Regions from separate parts of the Niveibacterium sp. genome, predicted to be linked through region 3. Evidence: predicted binding sites of a transcription regulator. Region 3 holds the regulator's gene; each other region holds the start of a gene.
The links. The regulator FNR, encoded in region 3, switches genes on or off when oxygen is low (the NO sensors DNR and NnrR bind a similar motif). The targets are predictions, from matches to a motif close to TTGANCTAGNTCAA.
Positions count from the first base shown of each region.

Region 1: a site for FNR is predicted at 6,948-6,961, ahead of coxB (cytochrome c oxidase subunit II). Genes of this name have one in related genera too.
Region 2: a site for FNR is predicted at 2,562-2,575, ahead of hypA (hydrogenase maturation nickel metallochaperone HypA). Genes of this name have one in related genera too.

Region 1 covers NZ_JAYRDJ010000010.1:80,826-90,797, reverse strand. Annotated here, with positions in the region: gene cyoE (heme o synthase) at 1-30, opposite strand, end outside; gene ACE3P0_RS09145 (heme A synthase) at 11-1,024, opposite strand; gene ACE3P0_RS09140 (SCO family protein) at 1,030-1,569, opposite strand; gene ACE3P0_RS09135 (SURF1 family protein) at 1,556-2,317, opposite strand; gene ACE3P0_RS09130 (DUF2909 domain-containing protein) at 2,316-2,510, shown strand; gene ACE3P0_RS09125 (cytochrome c oxidase subunit 3) at 2,523-3,371, opposite strand; gene ACE3P0_RS09120 (DUF2970 domain-containing protein) at 3,412-3,615, opposite strand; gene ACE3P0_RS09115 (cytochrome c oxidase assembly protein) at 3,612-4,172, opposite strand; gene ctaD (cytochrome c oxidase subunit I) at 4,294-5,874, opposite strand; gene coxB (cytochrome c oxidase subunit II) at 5,907-6,752, opposite strand; gene mpl (UDP-N-acetylmuramate:L-alanyl-gamma-D-glutamyl-meso-diaminopimelate ligase) at 7,079-8,428, opposite strand; gene ACE3P0_RS09095 (hypothetical protein) at 8,512-9,114, shown strand; gene ACE3P0_RS09090 (TlpA family protein disulfide reductase) at 9,111-9,668, shown strand; gene aroQ (type II 3-dehydroquinate dehydratase) at 9,810-9,972, shown strand, end outside.
Region 2 covers NZ_JAYRDJ010000003.1:47,596-57,567, reverse strand. Annotated here, with positions in the region: gene fdhF (formate dehydrogenase subunit alpha) at 1-1,881, opposite strand, end outside; gene ACE3P0_RS04005 (4Fe-4S dicluster domain-containing protein) at 1,919-2,464, opposite strand; gene hypA (hydrogenase maturation nickel metallochaperone HypA) at 2,772-3,146, shown strand; gene hypB (hydrogenase nickel incorporation protein HypB) at 3,188-4,033, shown strand; gene hypF (carbamoyltransferase HypF) at 4,033-6,390, shown strand; gene ACE3P0_RS03985 (HypC/HybG/HupF family hydrogenase formation chaperone) at 6,400-6,654, shown strand; gene hypD (hydrogenase formation protein HypD) at 6,657-7,799, shown strand; gene hypE (hydrogenase expression/formation protein HypE) at 7,796-8,836, shown strand; gene ACE3P0_RS03970 (4Fe-4S dicluster domain-containing protein) at 9,175-9,804, shown strand; gene hyfB (hydrogenase 4 subunit B) at 9,804-9,972, shown strand, end outside.
Region 3 covers NZ_JAYRDJ010000007.1:80,541-90,512, reverse strand. Annotated here, with positions in the region: gene flhB (flagellar biosynthesis protein FlhB) at 1-300, opposite strand, end outside; gene ppa (inorganic diphosphatase) at 610-1,140, opposite strand; gene ACE3P0_RS07275 (sodium-translocating pyrophosphatase) at 1,387-3,435, shown strand; gene ACE3P0_RS07270 (heavy-metal-associated domain-containing protein) at 3,532-3,738, opposite strand; gene ACE3P0_RS07265 (universal stress protein) at 3,744-4,169, opposite strand; gene ACE3P0_RS07260 (sulfite exporter TauE/SafE family protein) at 4,183-4,890, opposite strand; gene hemN (oxygen-independent coproporphyrinogen III oxidase) at 4,951-6,345, opposite strand; gene fnr (fumarate/nitrate reduction transcriptional regulator Fnr) at 6,440-7,180, shown strand; gene ACE3P0_RS07245 (SirB2 family protein) at 7,181-7,561, opposite strand; gene ACE3P0_RS07240 (PHA/PHB synthase family protein) at 7,570-9,318, opposite strand; gene ACE3P0_RS07235 (universal stress protein) at 9,466-9,909, shown strand; gene ACE3P0_RS07230 (hypothetical protein) at 9,947-9,972, opposite strand, start outside.

The DNA of each region.
Region 1 (9,972 bases), on a different contig from region 3:
CTGCGCGAACTCAAGCGAGAGCGTTCTCATTCAGGCACCTCCCCCGAAGTACCGGCACGGCACGCGGCCGCACGGCGTGGTTGATCCGGACCATCACCAGCACCAGCAGCAACGCGCCGGCGTTATGCATCACCGCGAGCGGCAACGGCAGGCTCAGCAGCACGTTGGCGACGCCCAGCGAAATCTGCAACACGAGCGCTGCCAGCAACAGGGCACCGAGACCCCGCGTCGTCGTACGGCGTAGCAGCGCAACCGACAGCGCGGCGAGCAACACGCCAGCCACAAGCGCGCCAACACGATGACTCAGGTGTATCGCAGTCAGCGCCGCGTTCGACAGCAGATCGCCCGTGGCGGTCATGCCAAGTTCGCGAACAAGATGGAAGGCATTGCGGAAATCGGCCTCTGGCCACCAAGCGCCATGGCAGGTCGGCAAATCGGTGCAGGCCAGCGCGGCATAGTTGGTGCTGACCCACCCGCCGAGAATGACCTGGCAGATCAGCGCGACAAAAGCTGAACGAGCGAGCCACGCTTGCGCGGGCGACACTTCGATGCGACGCAGACCGGATAGTCTGCACGCGAGCCATGCGAGCAGCGCTGCCGTCGTCATGCCGCCGATCAAGTGACCGCTCACGATGGCTGGCTTCAGCAGCAGCGTGACCGTCCATTTGCCAAGCAACCCCTGAAAAATCACCACACCCACGAGCGCCAGCGCGAGCCCGAGCGGCGCGCCTTCGCGACGGCGGCGCCAGGCCGACACCGCGATACCAAGGATCAGCAATCCCAGCGACGCCGCCAGATAGCGATGGACCATCTCCTTCCACGCCTTGGGCATTGAAACCGGCCCCTGCGGCGCTTCCGCCTGGGCGGCCGAGATGGCGTCGGCTGCGTGATGCGGACTCAGTTGGCCGTAGCAGCCGGGCCAGTCAGGGCAGCCGAGCCCCGCATCCGAAAGCCGCACATAGGCCCCCAGCACGATCACGATGCAGGCAAGCGACAGCGCGGCGAGGACGAGTCTGCGCAACATGACGGTCACCCGAGCTGCGAGTACTTCAGGATGCGCGTCAGATCCTTGATGATCCGCTTCGGTTCGGGTTGTGCGGGGTAGCGCATCATCCGGTTACCGAGCGGATCGACCATTTCGATGCGCCCGCTGGGCGCCGCCGCGGCGTCGCCATGCACCACGCGCAAGCCCGGATGTTCGGCCAGCAACTCCGCACTGGGCGTGCTGCCATCCGTCACCAGCCAGACCCGCTCCACGCGCTCCATTTCCTTGCCTTGCGCCGTACGTACCTGGCGCATGATCCAGAGATCGTGCCGACAAGTCGCATCGCACGCCGATGGGGCCGCGTAGACCATCAACCAACGCCCCTTCAGACTCGCCGGATCCAGCGCGCGGCCACCGAGTTCGACCATGCGCCCCGGCTGCCATGGTGCTGGCTGCAACAGCTCACCGTAGTTGGCGCCGCCCGGCGCGCGTCCGAACCAGTAAAGCGTGTAACTGGCGATCACCGGCGCAGCACATACAGCCGCGATCAACAGCAAAGTGCGGCGGGCATCAGGCTTCATCACGTCGCAGACTCCTCATTCCAAACCACAGCGTCAGTCCAGCCGCCAACGCGGCGAGCAAGAACCATTGCATCGCATAGCCGCGATGTTTCTCCGGCCCGAAGGCCAGCGGCGCCCATTCGCGCACGAGACCGTCCCCGACGTCGCTTTCCAGTTGCAGCAAAAGTGGATAGGCCTTTGCGGCGCCCGCCCGCCGCTGCATCTGCGTCGCATCGATGCGCGACCACAGCGCCTCGCGCGCATCGCCGCCAGCCAGCGTGAAGCCCTGCGTTGATGGCAGCACCGCAACGCCAAGCAGCGTTTGCTCTCCAACTTGCAGGGGCGGCAAGGGGAGCTGTGCGCGGTCGGCCGGCATCGGCGCCCAGCCTCGATTGACGAACAGCCAGCTGCCGTCAGCCAGCACCAGCGGGGTGACGACATGCACGCCGGCGCGGCCAGCGTGAGTCCGGTTATCGACCCAGACGCTGCGCTCGACCCACCAGTGCCCGCGCACCGACACCCGCGCACCGTCGTAATGCGTTGCATCGGCGGAAGCGGGAAGCGCCTGCGCGGCGCCGGCCGCGGCGTGCGATGCGGCCAGCGATGCCTTGAAGTCGGCGCGCTGCATTTGCCAACGCCCGAGTGCGAGGAACAACACGCAGCACGCGAAGCCCGCCAGCAGCGCCACCGCGCGGCGCAACGCGGCACGCCGGCTGGCCGAAGCCGCCGGGGCTGAACTACACTGCGTGACAAGCATTCCGGAGTGAGACATGCGCGTTCTGGTGATCGTGTTTCTGCTGCTGATCGTGGCAAGCCTGGCTTCCGCGCTGGGCTTCCTGCTCAAGGATCGCGGTGCGGGTCAGCGCACGGCGATGGCCTTGTCGATACGGGTCGGCATGTCCTTGCTGCTGTTCCTGTTGCTGATGGCGAGCTATCACTTCGGCCTGGTCAACGGCAGGCTCTGACGCCCGCCGCGATCAAAGCCAGTAGACGACGACGAACAGGAACAGCCACACGACGTCGACGAAGTGCCAGTACCACGCCACCGCCTCGAAGGCGAAGTGGCGCTCCGCCGTAAAGTGCCCCTTGATGCTGCGCGCGAGGATCACGATCAACATCGTCGCGCCAATCGTCACATGCATGCCGTGAAAGCCGGTGAGCATGAAGAACGTCGATCCATAAATGCCGGATGCCAGCGTGAGGTTCATCTCGGCGTAGGCATGGTGGTACTCATAAGCCTGCAGGCACAGAAAGATCACGCCAAGCAGCACCGTCAGCACAAGCCCCTTGATCAACTGCCCTCGCGCACCCTTCAACAAACCCCAGTGCGCCCAAGTTAGGGTAACGCCCGAGCTGAGCAGGATCGCGGTATTGATGGCAGGAATCCCCCACGCCGCCATCGGCGTGAAGGCCTCTTCCGCGTAAGGGCCGGCGTTGGGCCAGGCACTCTTGAACCCGTCCCACAGCATCGCGGACTTGCCGGAACCCAGCTCAGGCAAGGCCAGCACGCGAACGTAGAAGAGCACGCCGAAGAAGGCCGCAAAGAACATCACCTCCGAAAAGATGAACCAGCCCATGCTCCAGCGGAACGAACGGTCAACCTGCGCGCCGTACTTGCCGCCTTCGGATTCGCGCACCACTTGGCCGAACCAGCCGAACAGCATGTAGATCAGCGTCGCGAACCCGGCCGCCACCATCCAGGAACCGGGCGATACCCGGTTGAGCCACATCGCCGCACCCGCACCGATCAGCAACAAGGCGGCGGAGCCGAAGATCGGAAAGCGTGAGGGCTCGGGTACGAAATACTTTTCGAGCGTGGAGCTCATCTGTGCGTCTCCCTGTCGATGCTGTTTTATGTCGGCGCCTTCAAGGCGACGCCGTAACCCATGACACAACCATCACGAGCGTGAAGATGAACAACGCACCCGCGATCAAGCCCGCCACCACCACCGCAAGCGGATTCAGCGAACTCGCGTCCTGCTGATAATCCTGTCGTTTGCGCACACCGATGAACGACCACAACACCGCACGCAGCGTTGCCAGGAAGCCGGCCCGCGGCGTTGTCGTCACCCGGCCCGCCCCGCGGCGGCCACAGGCGCAGCGCCTTCCACCTCGAAGAAGGTGTACGACAAGGTCACGGTATTCACTTCAGCCGGCAGCGCCGCGTCCACCACGAAGACCACCGGCATGACACGGCGCTCGTGCGGCGCCAGGGTCTGCTGCTGGAAACAAAAGCACTCGAGCTTCTTCACGTACTGCGCGGCGACGCGTGGCCCATAGCTCGGGATCGCTTGCCCCACCACCGTTTTGTCCGTGGTGTTCTCCAGCACGTAATCCACCCGCACCAGTGCGCCGGGGTGCGTGCTCACACTCGACTGCTGCGGCGAGAAGCGCCACGGCAACGCGTGGGTGTTGGCGTCAAACTCGACGGTCAGCGTGCGCGAGGCATCGACCTGGCTGTTGGCCGCCTGCGCATCCGCTTTCATCAGGCGATTGATGCCGGTGACCTCACAGATCGTGTTGTAGAACGGCACCAGCAGGAAACCAAAACCGAACATCGCGACCGCCGCGATCGCCAGCCGCAGCAACAGACGACGATTTTCCGAGGCGCGTTCCGGTGTGCTCATTGGTGGTTCTGCAACCAGTACTTGAGCATCACGCCAAAGAAGAACACCAGCGCGACCGAGCCCAGCCCCATGGCTGTCTTCAGATTGCTGCGCGCACTGCTCTTCTTCGTCATCGACCGGCTCACTTGATCAGTAGCGGCTCTTCAAAGGTGTGGTACGGCGCCGGCGACGGCACCGTCCACTCAAGCCCCTCGGCACCGTCCCAAGGCTTGGCTGCGGCCTTCTCACCACCGCGCACACACTTGATGACCGTGAAGAGGAAGATCAACTGTGAAAGCCCGAACCCGAAGGCGCCGATCGTGGCGATGGCATTGAAGTCCGCAAACATCGGGTTGTAGTCCGGAATGCGCCGCGGCATGCCGGCCAGCCCGAGGAAGTGCATCGGGAAGAAGGTGATGTTGAAGAAGATGATCGAGCACCAGAAGTGCAGCTTGCCGAGGCGCTCGTCGTACATGTGGCCGGTCCACTTTGGTAGCCAGTAGTAGGCGCCGGAGAACAGCGCGAAGAGCGAGCCGGCAACCAGCACATAGTGGAAGTGCGCCACGACGTAATACGTATCCTGGATCTGGATGTCGATCGGCGCGATCGCGCAGATCAGCCCGGTGAAGCCGCCCATCGTGAAGACGAACAGGAAGCCGACCGAAAACAGCATCGGCGCCTCAAAGGTCATCGAGCCGCGCCACATCGTCGCGACCCAGTTGAACACTTTCACGCCGGTCGGCACCGCGATCAGCATCGTTGCGTACATGAAGAACAGCTGGCCGGTCGCCGGCATGCCGGTGGTGAACATGTGGTGTGCCCACACCATGAACGACAGGATCGCGATCGAAGCGGTCGCGTAGACCATCGACGCATAGCCGAACAGCGGCTTGCGCGCGAAGGTCGGAATAACCTGCGAGACGATGCCAAAAGCCGGCAGGATCATGATGTACACCTCGGGGTGCCCGAAGAACCAGAACACATGCTGGTAGAGCACCGGGTCACCGCCACCGGCCGCGTTGAAGAAGCTGGTGCCGAAGTGCCGATCCGTGAGGATCATCGTCACTGCGCCCGCCAGCACCGGCATCACCGCGATCAGCAGGTAGGCGGTAATCAGCCAGGTCCAGCAGAACAGCGGCATCTTCATCAGCGTCATGCCGGGCGCACGCATGTTCAGCACCGTCACGACGATGTTGATCGCGCCCATGATCGAGCTGATGCCCATGATATGGACGGCGAAGATCGCCATGTCCATGCCCATGCCCATCTGGATCGACAGCGGCGCATAAAGCGTCCAGCCGGCGGCCGATGCGCCACCAGGCGCAAAGAACGATCCGATCAGCAGGATCGCAGCCGGCGGCAACAGCCAGAAGCTCCAGTTGTTCATCCGCGCGAAGGCCATGTCGCTCGCGCCGATCATCAGCGGGATCTGCCAGTTCGCGAAGCCGACGAAGGCCGGCATGATCGCGCCGAACACCATCACCAGCCCGTGCATGGTGGTGAGTTGGTTGAAGAACTCCGGCTGCACCACCTGCAGGCCGGGCTGAAAGAGCTCCGCGCGGATCGTCAGCGCCATCACGCCCCCCGAGAGGAACATGATGAAGCTGAAGATCAGGTACATCGTGCCGATGTCCTTGTGATTGGTCGTCGTGATCCAGCGCATCAGCCCGCTCGGGTGATGGTGTTCGTGTCCGTGTTCAAGGCCGTGTGGGACCGCACTCATGCTCTAGCTCCTGTCTCGGATTCGGTGCGTGATCAACCGGACGCAGCCGTGTTGGCGGCGGCCTGCGGGGCCGCGGGCTGCGCTTCGGCGGCCATGCGCTTCTTCTGCGCCGCCACCCATTCGGCGTACTTCGCGGCGGACACCACATGCACTTCGATCGGCATGAAGCCGTGCTCCTTGCCGCACAGTTCGGCGCAGTTGCCGCGATAGACGCCTTCCTTCTCGGCACGGAACCAGGTGTCGCGGATGAAGCCGGGAATGGCGTCCTGCTTCACGCCGAAGGCTGGCACCCACCAGGCGTGGATCACATCGTTCGCGGTGGTGAGGATGCGGATCTTCTTACCCACCGGCACGACCACCGGGTTGTCGACTTCGAGCAGGTAGTTGGCTCCCTTCGCCGCCCCGCCGTCGATCTGCTCGCGAGGCGTAGACAGCGTGGAAATGAAGCGCACGCCCTCCCCCTCGCCCTTGAGGTAGTCGTAGCCCCACATCCACTGGTAACCGGTGGCCTTGATCGTGATGTCCGGGTTCGAGGTGTCCTTCATCGAAATCACAGTCTTCGTCGCCGGGTAGGCCATGCCAAGCAGGATCAGCACCGGCACGACGGTCCATGCGATTTCGACGGCGGTGTTCTCGTGGAAGTGGGCTGCGACAGCGCCCTTGGACTTGCGGTGCCGGAACACCGACCAGAACATCACGCCGAAGACGCCGATGAAGATCAGCAGGCAGATCACCAGCATCATCGAATGCATGCCGTAGATCTGCTCGGCGATGCCAGTAACAGGGGGCTGGAGGTTGTAGCGTGCGTCGGCAGCCGACGCGGTGCCGGCGACGAGCGCCATGGCGAGTGGAACTGATGCGCGAGTGGTATGCCTCATGGGTCCTCGAAAAACACCGGATGAGTGCTGCTTCTGACGACAGCTTTGCAGTCCGTGAGCACCCGACCTCGCGACGCCTCACACGACCGCTTGCCGCAACTCCAACTCCCGCGCGGGGGAACGACGCCCTTTCGGGCCGTTCTTCCGCGTCCTGTTTTGATGGTGCCACAGCGCTGGCGCCGACAGCAACAAATGTTGATTCATATCAACGTGTTGCGCAGACGCGCATGCTGCGTCGCCATATCAATCTGCCTAAACACTCACCGCTCACACAGCACAAAAACAAAAGGCGCCCGGAGGCGCCTTTCTGCTTTGCTCTCAAGGGATCAGGTGTTTGCGAGCGCATCGAACAACTTCTGGTGAACACCGCCAAAGCCCCCGTTGCTCATCACGAGGATGTGGTCGCCCGCGCTGGATTGCTGCACTACAGCACGCACAAGTTCATCGATCGACTCAAAGGTCTGCGCCCGGTCACCCAACGGATCCAGCGCTTCTGCCGGGTCCCACCCCAGATTGTTCGCATAGCAATAGACGAAATCCGCCTGCGCGAGACTGGGTGCCAGACGATCCTTCATCGTGCCGAGCTTCATCGTGTTGGAGCGCGGTTCCAGCACCGCGAGAATGCGCCCCTGCGGCTGCCGCCGGCGTAGACCTTCAACAGTGGTCTGAATCGCGGTCGGGTGGTGGGCGAAGTCGTCATACACCGTCACGCCGCGCACGACGCCACGCACTTCAAGCCGTCGCTTGATGCCCTTGAAAGCCGGCAGCGCGGCAATCGCATCCTGCGGACGCACACCGACGTGGCGGGCCGCCGCAATCGCAGCCAGCGCGTTGGCGCGATTGTGCGAACCGGCGAGTGGCATGTCGGCACGGCCGAGTTCCGCGTCACCCAAGGAAAAGACCGCCTCCGCCGCAGTGTCACCCTCGCGGGCATGCCACGCGCCGGCCTCGTCGAACCATTCCAGCTCGCTCCAGCAGCCGCGGCCGATCACGCGCTTCAGGCTCGCCTCGGCACCGTTTGCAATCACGCGCCCGAGGCGCGGAATCGTGCGCACCAGGTGGTGAAACTGGGTTTCGATCGCGGCGAGATCCGGAAAGATGTCCGCGTGGTCGTACTCAAGGTTGTTCAGGATCGCTGTACGCGGGCGGTAGTGCACGAACTTCGAGCGCTTGTCGCAGAACGCCGTGTCGTACTCGTCCGCCTCGATCACGAAGAACGGCGATTCGGTGAGCCGTGCCGACACACCGAAATCCTTCGGCACACCGCCAACCAGGAAGCCCGGGTTCAGCCCGGCCGATTCCAGCAGGTAGGCCAGCAACGATGTCGTGGTCGTCTTGCCGTGCGTACCGGCAACCGCCAGCACCCATTTACCCGGCAGGATGTGCTCGGCCAGCCACTGCGGCCCGGAGGTATAAGGCAGGCCGCGGTCGAGAATCGCTTCGAGCAGCGGGTTGCCGCGCGACACCGCGTTGCCCACCACGTACATATCCGCCGCCTGATCCAGCTGCGACGGATCGAAGCCTTCGATCAGACCGATCCCCTGCTCGGCCAGCTGCGTGCTCATCGGCGGGTAGACATTGGCATCGCAGCCGGTGACGCGATGGCCTGCTGCGCGGGCGAGCAAGGCGATGCCGCCCATGAAGGTGCCGCAGATACCAAGAATGTGAATGTGCATCAGAAACAGCGCAGCCCGGAGAGCGCGCGCGGGGAGTGGTTAGAATAGGCCCAATTGTAGCCGAGGCCCCGCGCCCCACCCCGATGCCGCTCGATGCACCGCCCCAACGCAGTTCGCTGCGCCAGAACGTTGCCGCACTGGCCGCCAGACTGATGGCCGAAGACGGTATCGCCGACTACGGCCTCGCCAAGCGCAAGGCCGCCCGCCAGCTCGGCGTGACCGAAGGCGAAGCGATGCCGAACAACGCGGAAATCGACGCCGCGCTGCGCGAGTACCAAGCGCTTTACCCCGACGACGAACACGAAGAACGTCTGGAAACAATGCGCGAAACCGCCTGCGAGGTGATGCGCCTGCTCGCGCCCTGGCGCCCGGCACTCACTGGCGCGGTACTGGATGGCTCAGCAAACGGCTTTTCGGAAGTCGAGATCGATCTGTTCGCCGACAGCGCCAAGGAAGTCGAGATTTTCCTGCTGAATCAGGCGCTCGACTACGAACACCGCGAAGTGCGTAGACCCGGCCCGGAGTCGCCCGAGGCCATCCTCGCCTTCGAGTGGGACGAAGTGCCGGTCAAGCTTTGCGTGTTCGGCCCCCTCGCCGAGCGCATCCCGCGTCGCAACGGTTCGGACCGTGCCAAACTGCCCGCCGTCGAAGCCCTGCTCGCCGAATCGGCCCAACGCGAAGAATGAATCCCTCTGCACGACGCGGCATTGCCGCTGCGCTGATCATTGGCGTATCGGCCATCGCTGGCTACGCCGGATGGCGCGCCCAAAGCCATATCGACCAGGCTACGCCCGCGCCGAAAGTGAGCGATGGCGCCCGTCAGCAACTACTGGCATTGAAGCTGCCAGATTCGGACGGCCGACCCCAAGCCCTTCAGCAATGGCAGGGCAAAGTGCTGGTGATCAACTTCTGGGCAACCTGGTGCCCGCCCTGCCGCAAGGAAATGCCCTTGCTCGACGCGGCGCAGCGGAAATGGGGCGGTAAAGGCGTGCAGATCGTCGGCATCGGCATCGACGAAGCCGATGCCGTGCGCGATTACGCCGCCGCCAACAAGCTCTCGTTTCCGCTGCTGATCGGCGGCGCAGAGCTGGTCGATCTCAGCGTCGCGCTCGGCAATGCCGCGCAAGGGCTGCCGTTTTCGATCGTGATCGGCCCCGACGGCCGCGTCGCACAAACCAAACTCGGCGCGTTCAAGGAGGATGCGCTGGAGAAACTACTGCAGGATCTGATTCAGCGCTGATCAGCCCGCCTTCACGCTTGCAAAGCGGGGCTTCGAGTGGCATCGTGCAGCGAACTCGCCGCATGAATGCGGCGGGTTATTTTCGTTGGTTCCTGCCTCGACGGTAGTCATCTTCGTCGATTTCCGGCAAACTTGTCGGTTATGGCGACCTCCAATCGCAAATCGAAGGGCACTTCTGCCGCACCGCCGCAGCGCCGCATCCTCGTGCTGCACGGGCCGAACCTGAACCTGCTCGGTACGCGCGAGCCGGAGGTTTACGGCCGCACGACGCTGGCGGACATCCACGACATGCTCACGGCCCGCT
Region 2 (9,972 bases), on a different contig from region 3:
CACCCAGACCAGGGCCTGGTCCTTGACGCCATAGGTCTTCGCATCGTCCGGATGGATCTGCACATAGCCCGGCTCGTCGGCCAGCGTCTGCAACGCGGTGCAGTTGCCAGTCATCGAACGGCAGGAGTAGTGGCCAACCTCGCGCACCGTACAGAGGCCAAGCGGGTAATCGGCATCCACCTTCTCCAGCGGCGGGCGCCATTCGGTGCCGAACAGCAGTGCCTTGCCGCTCGGGGTGTCGAACTTGTTGCCCTTGTAGAGCCACGGCGTGCCGGGGTGGTCCTCGCTCTCGCAGGGCCACTGCACATAACCCAGGTCGGCCATCTTCTCGTAGGTCGCACCGGTATACAGATGGCACAGGCCACGCAGCTCGTCCCAGATTTCCTGCGCGTTGTTGTACTTCATCGGGTAGCCCATCGCCGTCGCCAACAGACTATGGATTTCCCAGTCGTCCTTGACGTCACCCTTCGCATCGACCGCCTTGTAGCAGCGCTGGAAGCCGCGGTCGGCGCTGGAGAACACGTTCTCGTGCTCGCCCCAGGACGTGGCCGGGAAGATCACGTCGGCCATCATCGCGGTCTTCGTCATGAAGATGTCCTGCACGATGATGAGTTCCAGCTTCGAGAAGGCCTCGCGCAGCATGCCCAGATCCGGGTCGGTCTGTAGCGGGTCTTCGCCGAAAATGTAGTAGGCCTTGAGCTTGCCTTCGTGGATCTTGTGCGGCACTTCGGTGATGCCGAAACCCTTCTCGGCAGGGATGCTCGGCACACCCCAGGCCTTGGCGAACTTCTCGCGCGCTGAGGCATCGGTGACCGGGTAGTAGCCCGGCAGCGTGTTGGGCAGCGCGCCCATGTCGCAAGCGCCCTGCACGTTGTTCTGACCGCGTACCGGACCGACGCCGACGTTCGGCCGGCCGAGATTACCGGTGATCGTGGCGAGGCTCGATAGTCCCTTCACCACATCCACCGCCTGCCCCCACTGCGTGACGCCCATGCCCCACAGGATCGTCGCGCTCGGCGCCCCCGCATACATGCGCATCGCATCACGCACCAGTTGCGGATCAAGCCCGGTGATCTCGGCGGTGTATTCCGGCGTGTACTTCGCGACCGCCGCCTTGTACTCCTCGAAGCCTTCGGCGTACTGCGCGACGAAGTCGGGCTTGTAGAGGTTCTCGTTGATCAAGACGTTGGCAAAGGCGTTCACCAGCGCCATGTTGGTGCCGTTCTTCAGCGGCAGGTACAGATCGGCAAGGCGCGCGGTTTCGATGTAGCGCGGGTCGCAGACGATGATCTTGGCGCCCTTCTCCTTGGCCTTGATGATGCGGCGCGCGACGATCGGGTGCGAATCGGCCGCGTTGTAGCCGAACACCAGGATGCACTTGGTGTCTTCGATCTCGTTGATCGAGTTGCTCATCGCGCCGTTGCCCAGCGTGACCATCAGGCCGGCCACCGAGGGGCCGTGGCAGACGCGCGCGCAGCAGTCGATGTTGTTGGTGCCGATCACCGCGCGAGCGAACTTCTGCGCGATGTAGTTCGACTCGTTGCCCGTGCCGCGCGACGACCCGGTGACCATGATCGAATCCGGCCCGTGCGCGGCCTTGATCGCCTTCAGGCGCGTCGCGGCGAAGTCGATTGCCTCATCCCAGGACACGGCCTCGAAGTCGGCACCGCGCTGGCGGCGGATCATCGGCTTGGTCAGGCGCGGCGTCAGCAACTTGGTGTCGTTGAGGAAGTCCCAGCCGTAGTAGCCCTTCAGGCACAGCTCGCCTTCATTGGTGACACCGTTCGCGCCCTCGGCGCCGACGATCTTGTTGCCTTCGACCAGCAGGTTGATCTTGCAGCCCGAACCGCAGTACGGACACACCGTAATGACCTTCTTCATCTCACAAGTCCTTTTCCGGGAGGGATTCGAATTCAGTTCAGAACTGCACGCCGGCAGCCAGATCGAGCGCCGCCTGGGCCTGACGCTTGCGCAGCGTCGCGGCCATGCGATCCTTGTCGATCAGGTGCAGCGCCTTGGTCGGGCATGAGGGAATGCACGCCGGGCCTTCGGCACGATCGATGCAGAGATCGCATTTCTGCGCCTCGGATTTGGTCTTGCGCGATGCAAGCACCGAGTCCGAAGCCGCCGCCGCAGGCGTTGTCACCACCGTCATCGCGCCGTAGGGGCATGCCACCACACAGGTCTTGCAGCCGACGCAGCGCTCTTGCAACACCTGGACGCTGTCCTGCGCATAAACAATTGCGCCGCTCGGGCAGGCGCGCACGCAGGGTGCGTCATCGCACTGGCGGCACAGGATCGGCGTCGTGATCGTGCCACTGCGAACCACCGTTAACCGCGGCGCAAAGGTCCGCGGAGTCAGCCCATCGCCGGAGTCTCCGACCGGATGCGCCATCGCACAGGCAATCTCACAGGTACGACAGCCGATGCACTTGCTCGCCTCGGCGATGACAAACCGGTTCATGCGTAAACTCCTGACAAGGTGAAGGAAGCCGCCAGCGGGGAGTGCGTCGCCTGCGCGCCTCAAACTTTCATCATCAGCGCATTCGAATCGCTGCAAATAGACAGGGATCAATGTTTTCGCGCCGACAATTCGCCGATTCGGGGCACAAGTGGGAACCGGGGTCTTCAGTCTGCAGGGCTCGCCAAATGCATATACGCGCGCGTGTTGGCGCACGCGCTGGCTGGCCACACTGCCCGCGCGGACGGCGGCCCCGGCACACTTGACGATGGTCAGATCAGCGCCAAGCTGCCGCGGCCGCTGGTCGTGGATGTTGGAGAATGCGCCGATGCATGAACTGTCTCTGGCTGAACGCGTGATCGGAATCGTCGAGGGGGCGGCCCGCAAGGCAGGCGCCCGGCGGGTGACCCGCATCGCGCTGGAAATCGGTGCGCTGGCGCATGTCGAGGCGGAGACGCTGCAATATTGTTGTGAGGTCGTCAGCCGCGGCACGCTGGCCGAAACGGCCAGCATCGAGGTTCAGCGCAGGCCCGGCCGGGCCTGGTGCGAGACCTGCGCAGCAGAGGTCGAACTGGAGCAGATCGGCATGCCCTGCCCAGATTGCGCCGGATTCCGCCTGAAGGTGACGGACGGCGACCAGATGCGAGTCGTGGATGTGGTGATCGAGCCCGGCGAGCCCGCCTGATTGGGGCGACACGGGATCGGGCAAGAATCGGAGATGGTGCGATGTGTGTGACCTGCGGATGCGGAGGCGGTGACGCCCAGATCGACGGACACGGAATGCGCTATGCACGGCCGCGGCGCAGTGCCGCCGCGCCGGCTAGCACCCCGGCATTCCGCCCGGCACACGGCCCCCTCGACGCCCGCCATGCCCCCGGCACCAGCGAGGCGCAGATCCTGCGCATCGAGCAGGACATCCTCTCTGACAACGACACGCAGGCCAACGCCAACCGCAGCCGCTTTCTTGCGCGCGGGCTGTTCGTGCTGAACTTCGTGTCCAGCCCGGGCTCCGGCAAGACCACGCTGCTGGTCGATACGATCCGGCGTTGGGGCACGCGCTCACCGGTGGCCGTGGTCGAAGGTGATCAGCAGACCGCCTTCGATGCCGAGCGCATCCGCGCGACCGGCGCGGCTGCGGTACAGATCAACACTGGCAAGGGCTGCCATCTCGACGCCCACATGGTCGCCCAAGCGGCGGATCAGCTCGCCGAGCAGGCGCAGCTGCCCTCCGACGGGCTGCTGCTGATCGAGAACGTCGGCAATCTGGTGTGCCCGGCCGCCTTCGATCTGGGCGAAGCGCACAAGGTCGTGATCCTCTCGGTCACCGAGGGAGAGGACAAACCGCTGAAGTACCCGGACATGTTCCGCGCCGCCGATCTGCTGCTGATCAGCAAGATCGACCTGCTGCCGCATCTGGACTTCGATGTCGATCTCGCCGTGCGCTACGCGCGGCAGGTACGGCCGGATCTACCTGTGATCCAGCTCTCGACACGCAGCGGTGAGGGCTGCGAGGTCTGGCTGGACTGGCTCGGGGCCGGCGTGGCCGCCGTTACGAAGGCCCCGGCCGCTTGATGATCCGCCGGCGGCTGCGCGTCACCGGCATTGTTCAGGGCGTCGGCTTCCGGCCCTTCACTCATCGCCTCGCGCACGCGCTGAAGCTCAGCGGCTGGGTCCGCAACGACGCAAGCGGCGTCACGATCGAAATACAGGGCGACGCGCCCGTGCTGGACGCCTTCGCAGCGCGCCTGCGAACCGATGCCCCGTCTTCCGCACAGATCGACACGCTGGAGGTCGAACCCTGCGAACGCCTTGGCCAAGAGGCAGGCTTCCAGATTCTCGACAGCGAAGCGGGCGGCACGCAGCGCGCGACGATCGGGCCGGACCTCTGCATCTGCCCCGCCTGCCTCGCCGAGCTCTTCGACCCGACCAACCGCCGCTACCGCTACGCCCTCATCAATTGCACCGACTGCGGTCCGCGCTACACCATCGCCGCGCGCCTGCCCTACGACCGCGCCAACACCAGCATGGCGCGCTTCGCGCAATGCCCGGCGTGCCTGGCGGAATATCGTGCGCCACGTGACCGGCGCTTCCATGCCGAGCCGAACGCCTGCCCCAGCTGCGGCCCGCAGCTGAGCTTCTTCCGCGCAGCGGACGACGGCAAGGCGCTGCCCGTGAGCCCGGCCGTCGATCCGGTGGCAGAAGCGCTCGCGCACCTGCGCCGCGGTGACGTGGTCGCGATCAAGGGTCTGGGCGGCTTCCACCTTGCCTGCGATGCGCGCAACGCGAGCGCGGTGGAGAAGCTTCGCGCGCGCAAGAGCCGCGAAGAAAAGCCGCTCGCCGTGATGGTCGCCAACCTCGCCTCGCTGGTAGAGCTCGCAGAGTCCGGCGCGGCGGAAGCTGCCGCACTGAATGATGTCGCCCGCCCGATCGTGCTGCTACCCAAGCGCGGGAACTCCGATGCACGCCTGCCCGGCGTCGCGCCCGGCCTCGGGTGGCTGGGCGCGATGCTGCCCTACACGCCGCTGCAGTACCTGCTGTTCCATGAAGCGGCGGGGCGACCAGCCGGCACCGACTGGCTCGCCGAAGCGCAGCCGTTGGCACTCGTGATGACCAGCGCCAACCCCCAGGGCGAACCACTGATCACAGACGACAGCGAAGCGCTTGATCGCCTGCGCGGCATCGCCGACGCATGGTTGCTGCACGACCGCGAGATCCTGATCCGCTGCGACGACAGCGTCGTCCGGCCGCTACCGGGTCAAACCGGGCCGCAGTTCCTCCGCCGCGCACGCGGTTACACGCCGCGTGCGATACCGCTTGCGCCCGCCAACTCGAACCACGACGTGCTCGCACTGGGCGGATTCTTCAAGAACACGTTGTGCCTCACCCGCGGCGATCAAGCCTTCCTGTCCCAGCACATCGGCGACCTCGACCGCGTCGCCAACTGCCGCGCGCTGGAGGCAGCGGTCGATCACCTGACCGGGCTGCTGCAGGTGAGGCCCGAGGCGCTCGCGCACGATCTGCATCCGGACTTCTTCAGTACCCGGCTCGCGCTGCAACTGGCCGAACGCTGGCAGGTGCCGGCGCTGGGCGTGCAGCACCACCATGCCCACATCGCCGCAGTGCTGGCGGAACACCGGCTCGATGCGCCGGTGCTCGGCCTGGCGCTGGACGGTGTCGGCCTCGGCACCGACGGCCAACCCTGGGGCGGCGAATTGCTGCGTGTCGATGGCGCGAGCTTCGAGCGCCTCGGCCACCTGCGTCCGCTGCCCATGCCGGGCGGCGACCGCGCGGCGCGCGAGCCCTGGCGCATGGGCGCCGCCGCGCTGGCCCTGCTCGGCCGCGGTGACGAAATCGCTAGGCGCTTCGCCCATGAACCCGGCGCCGCAGCGGTCGCACAGATGCTGCGCGGCCAAGCACCGACGACGACCAGCATGGGGCGCTGGTTCGACGCCGCGGCGGGGCTGCTGGGCGTGCAGCCTCGCATGAGCTTCGAGGGGCAGGCCGCGATGCGGCTGGAAGGGCTGGCGCAAGCCTTCGGCCCCTTCGACCTGCGAACACCACTGCACAAGCTTGACGCTAGCACCGGCTGCGTACAGCTGGACCTCTCTCCGACACTGGCCGAACTCATTGAGGCGACCGACGTCAAGCAGGCCGCCGCGCTATTCCACGCGGCCTTGATCTATGCCCTAGCGGACTGGGTCGGCGCTGCGGCAGAGTCGCAAGGAATCCTGACCGTGGTCTGTGCCGGCGGCTGCTTCCTCAACGCGATTCTCGCGCGCGGGTTGCGCCGCGCACTGCAGCACCGCGGGCTGCAGATGCTGGAAGCACAGGCCGCACCGCCTGGCGATGGCGGCCTCGCGCTAGGGCAGGCCTGGGTTGCCCGACGCACGCTCCAAGAAAGCGACCGGCTAAAGGCCGGCACCCCCTGAGGACTGCTTATGTGTCTTGCGATACCTGCCCGCGTTGTCGAACTGCTCGCTGACGACCGCGCGCGCATTGAACTCTCCGGCGTCCAGAAAGAGGTGTCGCTGGCGTTGGTGGAAGACGTGGCGGTCGGCGACTATGTGATCGTGCACGTCGGCTTTGCAATCGGGCGGCTCGACCCGGAGGAAGCCGCGCTGACGCTGGCCACCTTCGCCGAACTGGATGCCGCCATGGCGGGCGAACGCCTGCTGACGCCGCCGCTGGCCTGAGCATGAAGTACATCGACGAATTCCGCGACGGCGACATCGCCCGCAAGCTCGCCGCGACGCTCGCAACCGAAGCGCAGCCCGGCCGCAGCTACCGGCTGATGGAGTTCTGCGGCGGTCACACCCACGCGATCTCGCGCTACGGTCTGCTTGATCTGTTGCCACCCGGCGTGCAGATGATCCACGGCCCCGGCTGCCCGGTCTGTGTGCTGCCGATCGGCCGCATCGACAGCGCAATCGAGCTGGCGCGCGACAAGGGCGTGATCCTCTGCACCTATGCCGACACGCTGCGCGTGCCGGCTTCCGGCGGGCTCTCGCTGATGCGGGCGAAGGCGCAGGGGGCGGACGTGCGCATGGTGTATTCCTGCGACGACGCGCTGCGCATCGCGCGTGAGCACCCGGATCGCGAGGTGGTGTTCTTCGGCATCGGCTTCGAGACGACCACGCCGATGACGGCGGTGGTGATCCAGCAGGCGGCCGCGCTCGGCCTCACCAATTTCAGCGTGTTCTGCAACCATGTGCTGACGCCGGCCGCGATGGTGCACATCATGGAATCGGAGGGCGATCCATCGCGCGTCGCGCTCGACGGCTTCGTCGGCCCGGCCCATGTCAGCACCGTGATCGGCTACGGCCCCTACGAGGGCTTCGCGCTGCACTACCGCAAACCGGTCGTGATCGCGGGCTTCGAGCCGCTCGATGTGCTGCAGTCGATCCTGATGCTGGTGCGCCAGATCAACGAAGGGCGCGCCATCGTGGAAAACGAGTTCACCCGCGCCGTGACGCGTGAAGGCAACCGCAAAGCGCAGGCGCGGGTTGCGGAAGTGTTCGAACTGCGCGAGTGCTTCGACTGGCGAGGCCTGGGCGAAGTGCCGGACAGCGCGTTGCGCATCCGCGCCGAGTACGCCGCCTACGACGCCGAGCGCCGCTACGGCATGGCCTACCGCCAGGTGCCGGACCCGAAGGCCTGCGAGTGCGCGGCAATCCTGCGCGGCCACAAGCATCCGCGCGACTGCAAGGTGTTCGGCACCGTGTGCACGCCGGATCACCCGATCGGCGCCTGCATGGTCTCGTCCGAAGGCGCCTGTGCGGCGCACTACACCTACGGCCGCTTCAAGGAAATACCGCTGCGCGCGGAGGCCAACGCATGAGCTACACCCGCCCGCTGGATCTCAAGCACGGCCGCGTCGACCTCAGCCACGGCAGCGGCGGACGCGCGATGGCGCAGCTGATTCACGACCTGTTCGTGCGCCACTTCGACAACGACTATCTGCGCGCGCAGAACGACGGCGCTTGCTTTCCGCTGCCTGCCGGCGCCGGTCGCATGGTGATGGCGACCGACAGCCACGTCGTCTCGCCGCTGTTCTTCCCCGGCGGCGATATCGGCTGCCTGTCGGTGCACGGCACGATCAACGACGTCGCGATGGCCGGTGGCAAGCCGCTCTATCTCGCGGCCGGCTTCATCCTTGAAGAGGGCTTCCCGCTCGCCGACCTGCAGCGCATCGTCGTGTCGATGGCCGAAGCGGCGCGTGAAGCCGGGGTGCCTATCGTCACCGGCGACACCAAGGTGGTCGAACAGGGCAAGGGCGACGGCGTGTTCATCACCACCACCGGGATCGGCATCGTGCCGGACGGCATCCTGCTCGACCCGCGCCGCATGCAGCCCGGCGACCAGGTACTGGTGTCGGGCTACCTCGGCGACCATGGCGTGGCGATCATGTCGCTGCGCGAGAACCTGTCCTTCGAGACGGCGATCCAGTCCGACACCGCCGCGATCCACGGCCTCGCCGGGGCAATGCTGGCTGCGGTGCCATCCATGCGGGTGCTGCGCGACCCGACGCGCGGCGGGCTCGCCGCGGTGCTCAACGAATTCGCCAGCGCCGCTGGCTGCGGCATCGTGATCCGCGAGAAGGCGATCCCGGTACGCGACGAGGTCGCCGCGGCCTGCGAGTTGCTCGGGCTCGACCCGCTCTACGTCGCCAACGAAGGCAAGCTCGTCGCGGTCTGCCCGGCCGAGGATGCCGAGCATCTGCTCGATGTCATGCGCAGCCACCCCCAGGGCCGCGATGCCGCCATCATCGGCGAGGCCATCGTGGACCCGAACGGCTTCGTACAGATGGAAACCACCTTTGGCGGACGCCGCATGGTGGATTGGCTCACCGGAGAACAACTACCCCGCATCTGCTGACTCCGACGGCGACGCCCCCCGACTCTCGTCGCCCGCCCTCCTCCGCGCGCCTCCAAGCATGCAAGCCATTGGTTACGAATGCCGATGACATGCTCGCGAGCATCCTCTTTTCGCCCGATTCAGGGCGCCATTAAAAACGTCGTCACCCGACTTCATCGAAACCGACCCAAGTCAACCAAGACTGTCGTCCAAGTTTGATGCGCCCCAAATGTTCGGGCTGAAAGGCAGGCTGTAATGAGCGGCGTTTTTGTGTCGTGCCACGCAGATGCTGATGGCCGCAGTGAGCCAACCGTGGATCCGACACCGGTGATGCCTTACACCCTGAGGAGGAAGGCTGGATGAACCGTTTCGTGATCGCGGAACCGGCACGCTGCATCGGCTGCAACACCTGCATGGCCGCATGCTCGATCGTGCATCGGGCCGCAGGTCTGCAGAGCCAGCCACGGTTGACCGTGACGCTGCATGCCGGCAAAACAGCCCCGGTGCTGTGTCGCCAATGCGAGGATGCGCCGTGCGCGCGCGTCTGCCCGGTCAACGCCATCACGCATGCCAACGATGCCATCGTGCTGAACGAGACGCTGTGCATCGGCTGCAAGCTGTGCGCGATCGCCTGCCCCTTCGGCGCCATCACCCCGTCCGGCACGCCGGCCACCGGCGTGGTGCCCTGTGGCCGCGACTACATCTCCCCCGACATGCTGACCGCCACCGACCCGGCAACAGAGGGTTCGGACAGTGCCGCCACGCTGCACCCGATCCTCGCCTCGGTGACCGGTGTGCGCAGCATCGCGGTGAAGTGCGATCTGTGCGACTTCCGCGCCGAGGGCCCCGAATGCGTGCGGGTCTGCCCGACGAATGCGATGCACGTGGTGGACAACCGCGCACTCGACGACGCCGGCGACGCCCGCCGCAAGCAGGCCGCCACCGCGCTCGCCGCCCACACCCCGTTCGGCGGGGAGCAGGAGCAATGATGAACACGCCTCTCGGTATCCTGCTGCTGTCTGTCCTGCTCTATCTTGCTGGCGCGCTCGGTTCGCTTTTACTGGCACGACGCGAATCGCTCGCAATCCTCTGCTCGGGTATCACAGGCCTGCTTGGCGGCCTGGTCGGCGTCGCCGCCAGCCTGCCCGTGCTGCTGA
Region 3 (9,972 bases):
CAGCACCAGGAACAGCGGCAGCAAGGTCGTCAGCCCGTCGGTGAAGAGATCGGATAGCGCGCTGATCATCAGCGCCGGGTCTTTGGTCTGGGCAGGCTCAAGTGAGAGCCCCGCGCGCGTGAGCCGCGCCATGCGCTGGTAGAGCCAGCCCCCCAGCACCCACATCGTCGCAACGCCCCCTAGCAGAACGATGAGACTACCCAGCTCGCGCGAACGGGGGACGTTGCCCTCCTGGCGAGCTTGCTCAAGCCGTCGGCCTGATGCTGGTTCTGTACGTTCGAGGTCGCTGTCTTCAGCCATGGCGCATGAACTCCGTGTCGCCGATTATCGGCAACGGAGCCATACGCGACCTCGCGATAAGACGGGGTTAACGACCGCAATTCGTGCTACGCAGGCCCTCACCCACCGCGCGCAGGCCCCGTCAATTGCACTTGCGCCGACGCCCCTTCACCAATCACGCCCGCATGCGCGACCAATTGATGGCCGAGGACAAAAGAAAAGGCCGCCCCGTGGGACGGCCTTCAAGGAGAGAGTCGATGCGTGGGAACCACCCCACGAATTACTTAACGAACCGGATCTCTCCCGACTTTAGGGCTGGGCAAACAAATTTCAGCCCTTCGCAGCCTTATCGATGCCGGCCATGATCTCGCCGATTGCATCTTCCAGGCCGCCCCAGCCGAGCACCTTGACCCACTTGCCCGGCTCGAGATCCTTGTAGTGCTCGAAGAAGTGCACGATCTGGCTGCGCAGCAGCTCGGGCAGGTCGTCGAGGCTCTTGACGCGGTCGTACAGCGACGTGGTCTTGCTGATCGGCACCGCGATCAGCTTGGCGTCTTCGCCACCTTCGTCCTGCATCTTCAGCATGCCGATCGCGCGGCAGCGCACCACGATGCCCGGCAGGAGTGGGAACGGCGTCACCACGAGCACATCAACCGGATCACCGTCGCCGGCGATCGTGCACGGAATGTAGCCATAGTTGCACGGATAGTGCATCGAAGTACCCATGAACCGGTCGACAAACATTGCGCCGGTTTCTTTATCGACTTCGTATTTGATCGGGTCGGCGTGGGCCGGAATTTCGATGATGACGTTGAATTCGCCCGGGGCCTTGCTGCCCGGCGTGACGTTGTGAAGGCTCATGTCGGTCTCTCTCTGTGATTTGGGAACGCGCAGAGTTGAATTTTACCACCCCAAGCTTACGGGTTGCTGCACCGCACCCAAACCCGCGGACTTGCGCTGGATCAGACCGGCCGCGCCACGCGTTGCGCTGGGGGACGAGCGTCCATTAGGATGCCGCAGCGCCCGCGATCGCGGAGTTCTTACGACACGGACGCCAAGAGAGTCGCTTCAGGCAGTTTGACCTTACATAACAAAGGAGTTGCCCATATGTCGACGACCATGGCGTTGTATCTCGCCTTGGCCTGTGGCCTTGCAGCCGTCTTGTACGGCTTCATTTCACGCAGTTGGATTCTTTCGCAAGACCCCGGAAACGCGCGCATGCAAGAAATTGCGGGCGCCATCCAGCAAGGGGCTGCGGCCTACCTCGCAAGGCAGTACAGGACAATCGCCATCGTCGGCGTGGTCCTTGCAGTGCTGATCGGTATTTTCCTTGACCTCACCACCGCAGGCGGCTTTGTCGTCGGCGCCATCCTCTCCGGCGCTTGCGGCTTCATCGGCATGAACGTGTCGGTGCGTGCCAACGTGCGTACCGCACAAGCAGCCACCAAGGGCATCGGCCCGGCGCTGAACGTGGCGTTCCGCGGCGGTGCAATTACCGGCATGCTGGTTGTGGGCCTCGGCCTGCTCGGCGTCGGCCTGTTCTTCTGGTACGTCAGCAAGGGCGCAACCGTGGCCGATTCGGCCACGCTGAAGCCGCTGCTGGGCTTCGCCTTCGGCTCATCGCTGATCTCGATCTTCGCGCGTCTGGGCGGCGGCATCTTCACCAAGGGAGCCGACGTTGGCGCCGACCTGGTCGGCAAGGTTGAAGCCGGCATCCCGGAAGACGACCCGCGTAACCCGGCGGTTATCGCCGATAACGTTGGCGACAACGTGGGCGACTGCGCCGGCATGGCGGCCGACTTGTTCGAAACCTATGCCGTGACGCTGATCGCGACGATGGCGCTGGGCGCCCTGATGGTCGCCGGCGCGCCACTGAACGCGGTGATCTACCCGCTGGTGCTCGGCGGCGTATCGATCATCGCGTCGATCATCGGTTGCAGCTTCGTCAAGGCCAGCCCCGGCATGAAGAACGTGATGCCCGCGCTCTACCGCGGCCTCGCAGTCGCCGGCGTGCTGTCGCTGATCGCGTTTTACTTCGTGACCACAGCGCTGTTCCCGCAACCGGTTCAACTGGTTGGCGGCGCCACGATCACTGCGCTGTCGCTGTTCGGCGCCTGCGTGGTCGGCCTCGTGCTGACCGCCGCGATGGTCTGGATCACTGAGTACTACACCGGCACCGACTACAAGCCCGTGCAGCACATCGCCCAGGCATCGACCACCGGCCACGGCACCAACATCATCGCGGGCCTCGGTGTATCGATGAAGTCCACCGCTTGGCCGGTGCTCTTCGTGTGTGTCGCGATCTTCGTCGCGTACTGGCTCGCGGGCCTGTTTGGCATCGCCGTTGCGGCGACCTCGATGCTCAGCATGGCGGGCATCGTCGTGGCGCTCGACGCTTACGGCCCGATCACCGACAACGCTGGTGGCATCGCCGAAATGGCAGAACTGCCTGACAGCGTTCGCGACATCACCGATCCGCTGGATGCCGTTGGCAACACCACCAAGGCCGTGACCAAGGGTTACGCGATCGGTTCGGCTGGCTTGGCCGCACTGGTGCTGTTCGCCGATTACACCCACGCGCTCGAGACCAAGGGGCTGCATGTCAGCTTCGATCTCTCCAACCACATGGTCATCATCGGCCTCTTCATCGGCGGCCTGATTCCCTACCTGTTCGGCGCGATGGCGATGGAAGCCGTTGGCCGTGCTGCGGGCTCGGTGGTTGAAGAAGTGCGTCGCCAGTTCCGCGAGATCAAGGGCATCATGGAAGGCACGGGCAAGCCGGAATACGGTCGTGCCGTCGACATGCTGACCAGCGCCGCGATCAAGGAAATGATCGTCCCGTCGCTGCTGCCGGTGGTGGTGCCGATCCTGGTCGGTCTGCTGCTCGGCCCGGCCGCACTGGGTGGCCTGCTGATGGGCACGATCGTGACCGGTCTCTTCGTTGCAATCTCGATGTGTACCGGTGGCGGTGCATGGGATAACGCGAAGAAGTACATCGAGGATGGTCACTTCGGCGGCAAGGGCTCGGAAGCACACAAGGCCGCCGTGACCGGCGACACTGTGGGCGACCCGTACAAGGACACTGCCGGCCCCGCGGTCAACCCGCTGATCAAGATCATCAACATCGTCGCGCTACTGATCGTGCCGCTGCTGTAAGCACCTCAGATACGAGACAAGAAAAACGGCCGCATTCAGCGGCCGTTTTCAATTCAGGCGCCGACTTCACCCGGCGCCGGCAACACTGCAGCACATTCAGTCTGCGTCGAACCCCGCATCGCGGATCGCAGCCTTCAGTGTGTCAAGCGCAACGCTTTGCGGATCAAAGCGCACGCAGGCCTCTTTCAACTCCAGCGATACCTGCGCCTCAGCAACACCCTGCTGCGCCAGCAGCACCCGCTCCACCGAACGCACGCAACCTTGGCAGCTCATGCCGCCAACCGAAATCTTCGCAGTATCCATCGTCGTCACCTCGCCACCATCACCGGGCAGTGGGCAAGCTGAACCACTCGCGCCGCCACCGACCCGATCAACACTTTCTCAAGCACGCTGTGCCCGCGCGCCCCCAACCAAATCCAGTCACACCCCCGGTCGACCGCAAACGCGACGATTGTTTCCGCGGGGTGCCCGATCAAAACCTGCTCCTCGAAGCTCAGCCCGGCCGCACGCAGACGGCTTGCCGCCGGCGCCATCGCGATCCGCCCTTCGTCGCTGTAGTAACGGTCCAGCGCGCTCGTTTCAACATGGCGAGTCGCAAAGGTCATTGGTACCGGGTTATGCACCGTAACCAGCACGATCGCGGGCGGCGCGGCAAAGAACTTTACCGCGCGCAGCAGCGCGTCCACGGCGGCAAGCGATGCCGCAGAACCATCCGTAGCAAGTAGGATTTTCATTGCGATCCCTTTCTTATACGTGGCAGATCACGCCCTGCCACAGTTTGCCACCCAAGGTGGCTGCATTCGCCAACCCGAATACCCCGAAGCCCAGCACCACGAGCCCGGCGCCAAAACGCAGCCACGACCGCTGCAACCAACTGCGTAGCCGCGCAGCAAACAATCCGGCCAGCATCAGGTTGGGCAGGGTTCCCAGGCCGAACGACAACATCAGCATCGCGCCGCGTGCCGCGGAGCCGGACACCAAGGCCGTCGCGAGGATGCTGTAGACCAGGCCGCACGGCACAAACCCCCATACCAAGCCAAGCGGATAGGCATTGAGCGGCGTGCGTGCCGGAATGAAGCGCGCACCGTACGGCCGCAACTTCGCCCACAAGCGGCCGCCAAGCCGCTCAATCGGCGCAAGTGGCGCAGTAACGCCCGCCAGATACAGCCCGAGGAGTACCAGCAGCAGATTCGCCAGCACGTAGAAGGTGATCTGCACCGGCAGCAAGCGATTGAGCAGAAAGCCGGTCGAGCCAATCGCACCGAGTACGGTACCGGCAAACGTATAGCTGCTGATGCGCCCAAGGTTATACGCCAGATGGATCGGCCACATGCGCCGGGCCTGCCCCGGCGCGTTGACCGTCAGTGCGGCAACCAATCCGCCGCACATGCCGACGCAGTGCGTTCCACCCAGCAAACCAATCAGCGCCGCAGCAAGGTATCCCGCTTCAGGCATCACGCAACATCCCGGTACCGCCCCGAGGGGCAATCCGTAAGTTTAGCGGCCGCCCCGCGCTCAGATCACCTTGGAGTAGCGAACAACCTCGCGATCACCGCGCAGATGTGCGTCGAACACCATCGCAAGCACACGTGCCAACATGCGTCCAGGGACCGTTACCTCAACGCCTTTGTCGGTCACGACACAGAGCCCGTCACGTTCGCGCGCCCGCAAGGCTTCGATCTCGACGGCAAAATACTCCGCGAAGTTGATCCCCCACGCCTGCTCGAAGGCCGCGTAATCGAGCGAGAAATGGCACATAAGGCTCTGGATGACGGCATAGCGGAGCTGGTCGTCGAACGTCATCTCGTAGCCGCGCACGATCGGCAGTTCATCGCGATCGAGCGTTTCGTAGTAAGCCTCAAGCGTCTTCGCACTCTGTGCGTAAGCCGGGCCCACCTTGCCGATGGACGAGACGCCAAACCCCAGCAGATCGCAGTCCGAGTGTGTCGAATAGCCTTGGAAATTGCGGTACAGCCGGCCGTTGCGTTGCGCCACCGCCATCTCGTCGTCCGGCTTCGCGAAGTGATCCATGCCGATGAACACGTAGCCCGCCTGGGTCAACTTCGCGATCGCCATACCAAGGATCTCAAGCTTCTGATCCGCACTCGGCAAGTCGTCGGCGTTAATCCGCCGCTGCGGCATGAAGCGCGTCGGCAGATGGGCGTAGTTGTAAAGCGCCAGCCGATCCGGCCCGATTTCGAGCACACGGTCGAGGGTCTGGCTGACGCGCTCAACGCTCTGGAAGGGCAAGCCGTAGATCAGATCGATGCTCACCGAGCGGAAGCCATTCGCCCGCGCCGCAGCGATGACTGCCGCAGTCTCCTCGACAGACTGGATGCGGTTCACAGCTTTCTGCACCACGGGATCGAAGTCCTGCACCCCAACGCTCATGCGGTTGAAGCCTTCCGCACCAAGCAACGCAACCGTCTCGGCCGACACACGGCGCGGGTCAACCTCAATCGAATATTCACCCCCCGGCATCAGCGTGAAATGGCGACGAATCGAGCGAAACAAATCGCGGATCTCGCTGTCCGAGAGGAATGTTGGCGTGCCGCCGCCCCAATGCATTTGTGAAACTTCGTGCGAGCCGGCAAGCTGTCCGGCGACGAGGCCCATCTCTTTGTCAAGATAGCGCAGGTAGCGCTCGGCCCGGCTGTGATCCTTCGTGACGATCTTGTTGCACGCGCAGTAGAAGCAGACCGTATCGCAGAATGGAATGTGGAAATATAATGAGAGGGGTTTCTTCAGGCCGCCCTGCGCGCGCAGACCAAGATGTCTTGCGTAGTCGCTACGCCCGAAGCCCTCGTGGAACCTGTCCGCAGTCGGATACGACGTGTAGCGCGGACCGGAAACGTCAAAACGTTGGATGAGATCGCGGTCGAAGACCGGCGTCTGCTCATTCTGATTCATTGTTTATTTTTTCTCTCTGTGGATGCCGGAAGGTGTCATGAACTCGGTCGGAGCCGTTTGATTGCCATCAACTAGCCCCCTTGGAGCACCCGCCTTGGAAAAACCCGCCACGATTCCGCTGACGGCCGTCAATCTTCGCACCGCGTGCACCCAATGTAACCTCAAGGAGCTTTGTCTTCCCGTTGGTCTTGATGATGTTGATCTCGAAAGGATCGACGGCCTCATCACGGCACGCAAGAAGGTCAAGCGGCAACAGCACCTGTACCGGGCTGGCGAACCCTTCGAGGCGATCTATGCGATCCGCACCGGTTTCTTCAAGACCGACATCCTGACCGAAGACGGCCGGGATCAGGTTACCGGCTTCCAGATGGCCGGCGAGATCCTGGGGCTCGACGGCATTTCGAGCGATCGGCATGTGTGCAATGCCGTCGCGCTTGAGGATTCCGATGTCTGCATGATCCCGTTTGAGCGGCTCGAAGAACTCTCGCGCCGGATCGAGCCGCTGCAGCGACAGTTCCACAAGTTCATGAGCCGCGAGATTGTGCGCGAGCAGGGCATCATGATGCTGCTCGGTTCAATGCGCGCGGAAGAGCGGCTTGCGGCCTTCCTGATCAACCTGTCGCAGCGCATGCGCTTGCGCGGTTATTCAGCGTCTGAGTTCCATTTGCGCATGACGCGCGAGGAGATCGGCTCCTACCTCGGGCTGAAGCTGGAAACGGTCAGCCGGGCCTTCTCGAAGTTTCAGGATGACGGACTTATCAGCGTGCACCAGAAGCACATCCAGATTCTGGATGCCGATGGTCTGCGCCGTCTGATCGGTCGCGCAAACGTCTGATCACGCCCAGGGGTTCGGCCGCTTTGTCAGCGCGACCGACACGATGTAGCCCAGCACCAGCAAAGCGGCCGCAAACGCGGCCGCTTTTGTTTGGCGAGTGCGCCCGCGTTTCAACGCGTATGTGCCCAACACAATGTACGCGAGCAGGCCCAACACCTTTGCGGTAAGCCAGTCGTCGTGAAACGGCGCAGCACGAAGCGCCCAAGCAAGAGCAACCGCGGACCCCAGCAAACCGGTATCGACGATGTGCGGCACCACCCTCACCCACCGGCCACGCACCCAGCCTGCTCCCATCAACACACCGACACCTCTCGCGACGAACCCCGTTGCCGAAAGCACAACGAAGCTGACATGAAGGTGCTTGAGCAGCAGGTAATCCATCGATCTCCCTAGCGTTCCATGACGTAGTCACCGGGCGCCGCGGCCAGCGCAGGAAAGTCATTATTGCTGACTGGCGGCGGCGCGATACGTTCACCGCAGCGCTCATCCAGCCAACAGAACCAATCATCCCACCAGCTGCCGACCCGGTGCTCCGCACGACCCCTCCAACCATGCGCGCTATCGGTGCGGTGCGCAGCCGCAATCCAGTACTCGCGTTTCGGAGGCTGAACCGGCGGGTTAACGATACCGAGGATATGGCCGCTCGACGAGAGCACGAAACGCTTGTCCCCGCGCACGAAGTTGGCAACCCGGAAAGCTTGCCGCCAGGGCGCGATGTGGTCATCTTCGGCGGCAACGGCATAGAGCGGCTGCGTGATCCGACCAAGATCCAGCGCTTCACCGGCAACCGTCAGCGCATCGGGCTCGATCAGGCGATTCCTCAGGTACAGCTCGCGCAGATACCAGGCGTGCATCGCATAGGGCATGCGCGTGGTATCCATGTTCCAGTACAACACATCGAACGAGGGCGGCTTCTCGCCCATCAGATAGCCCTGAACCACGTACTGCCAGATGAGCGGGTTCGACCGAAGCAGGCGGAACGAGGCCGCCATGTCGCGGCCGTCGAGATACCCCCGCTGCTCCATGGCCCGCGTCAGATAGCGAACGCTTCCCTCGTCGATGAATACCTCGACATCACCCGGCTTCGCAAAGTCGACCAGGGTCGTGAACAGTGTCCAATGCGCAACCGGTATGGCTTCAGCCGTGTAATGGCGGTTGGCCCACGCCATGTACATCGATAGCGCGGTGCCGCCGATGCAGTAACCGACGGCGTGCACCTTCTCCGCACCCGACAGTGCGCGGGCAGTCTCGATCGTAGCCGCGACGCCTTCCTGCAGGTAGTCATCGAATCGGACATCACGCAGCGCAGCGTCCGGGTTCTTCCATGAGGTGATGTAGACGTCGAAGCCCGCGTCACGCAGATGGCGCACCAAGCTCTTCTTAGGCGTCAGATCAAGGATGTAAAACTTATTGATCCAAGGCGTCACGATCACGACCGGCATGCTGCGCACAGTATCGGCGGTGGGCGTGTAGTGGATCACTTCAACCAGACGGGTGCGAGCAACCACCTCACCCGGCGTCGTTGCCAGATTGCGCCCGACTTTGAAGTCCGACGGGTCGGCCATGCGGATGTCGCCGGCACGCAGATCGTCGAGAAAGTTCTGCCAACCTGCTCGCAGCGTCTGACCTTGGCTGGCGGCCGCGGCGCGCTGGGCAACCGGATTCAGGGCCAAGAAATTGGTCGGCGCAACTGCGTTCAGCCACTGCCGCCACCAGAACGCAGCGCGGCGTCGCTCGGTGCCCGACAAGCCCGGCGTGGCATACAGCATGTCCTGCGTATGCCGCGTTGACAGCAGATACCACTGCTTCAGCGCTGCCCACGAAGCGTTCTGCGACCAAACGGGATCGGAGAACCGGGTATCGTCCGCTTGCGGACGCACCACATCAGGAACATGAGCGCCAGCGGCGCGCGACAAACTGTTGCATGCCAGCGCCCAAGCGTCCGCCGAAAAACGGCTCCAGCGCTCGGCGAACTCCAGTGGATGCAGACACCAGGCGATTTGCGCATGCACCACTGGCGCAACAACGCCCAGGGGGTCTACGCTTGCAGCCACCTGTTGCCCCACCACGCCAAGCGACAGCTTGTGCTCTTCAGCACGCCCTTCGCCGCCTACGACTGCGTTTTCACCCGATTCCATGATGCCTCCTGCCCTGAACTCCCCATTTCATGTTACTCAGCGGGGAAGCAATGGACATTGCGGTGCAGCACGCGATTGACCGGTGTCAACGCCTCCGTATGGCCGCCGCCTAAGATCGATTTGCCGTATATCGCCGGAGGTCAGAAGATGTTCAAACACATTCTTGTTCCAACGGACGGGTCGGAATTGTCCAGCAGTACCGTCTCACGCGCGATCGAATTCGCCAAGGAGGCCGGTGCGCGCATCACCTTCTTCTTCGCCCAACAGGAGTATCCGATTCCGCTCTACGGCGAAGGGGCGCTACTGGTGCCAGTTACGCCAGACCAGTTTGTCGACGCCACAAAGAAGGAAGCTGAACGGATTCTTGCGCTGGCGCGCGCCGAGGCCGAGAAAGCCGGCGTCGCCTCCAATAGCGACACATCCGTAAGCGACCTGCCTTACGAGGCCATCATCGAAGCAGCGAAGACGCACGGATGCGACTTGATCTTCATGGCATCGCACGGCCGCAAGGGCGTTGCAGGCTTCCTGCTCGGGAGCGAAACGCAGAAGGTACTGACACACACCACGGTGCCAGTTCTGGTCTACCGCTGATCCGAAAAGGCAATGCGCCGCATGCACGGCGCATTGCTCAATGCATATGCGCGCCGTGATGTG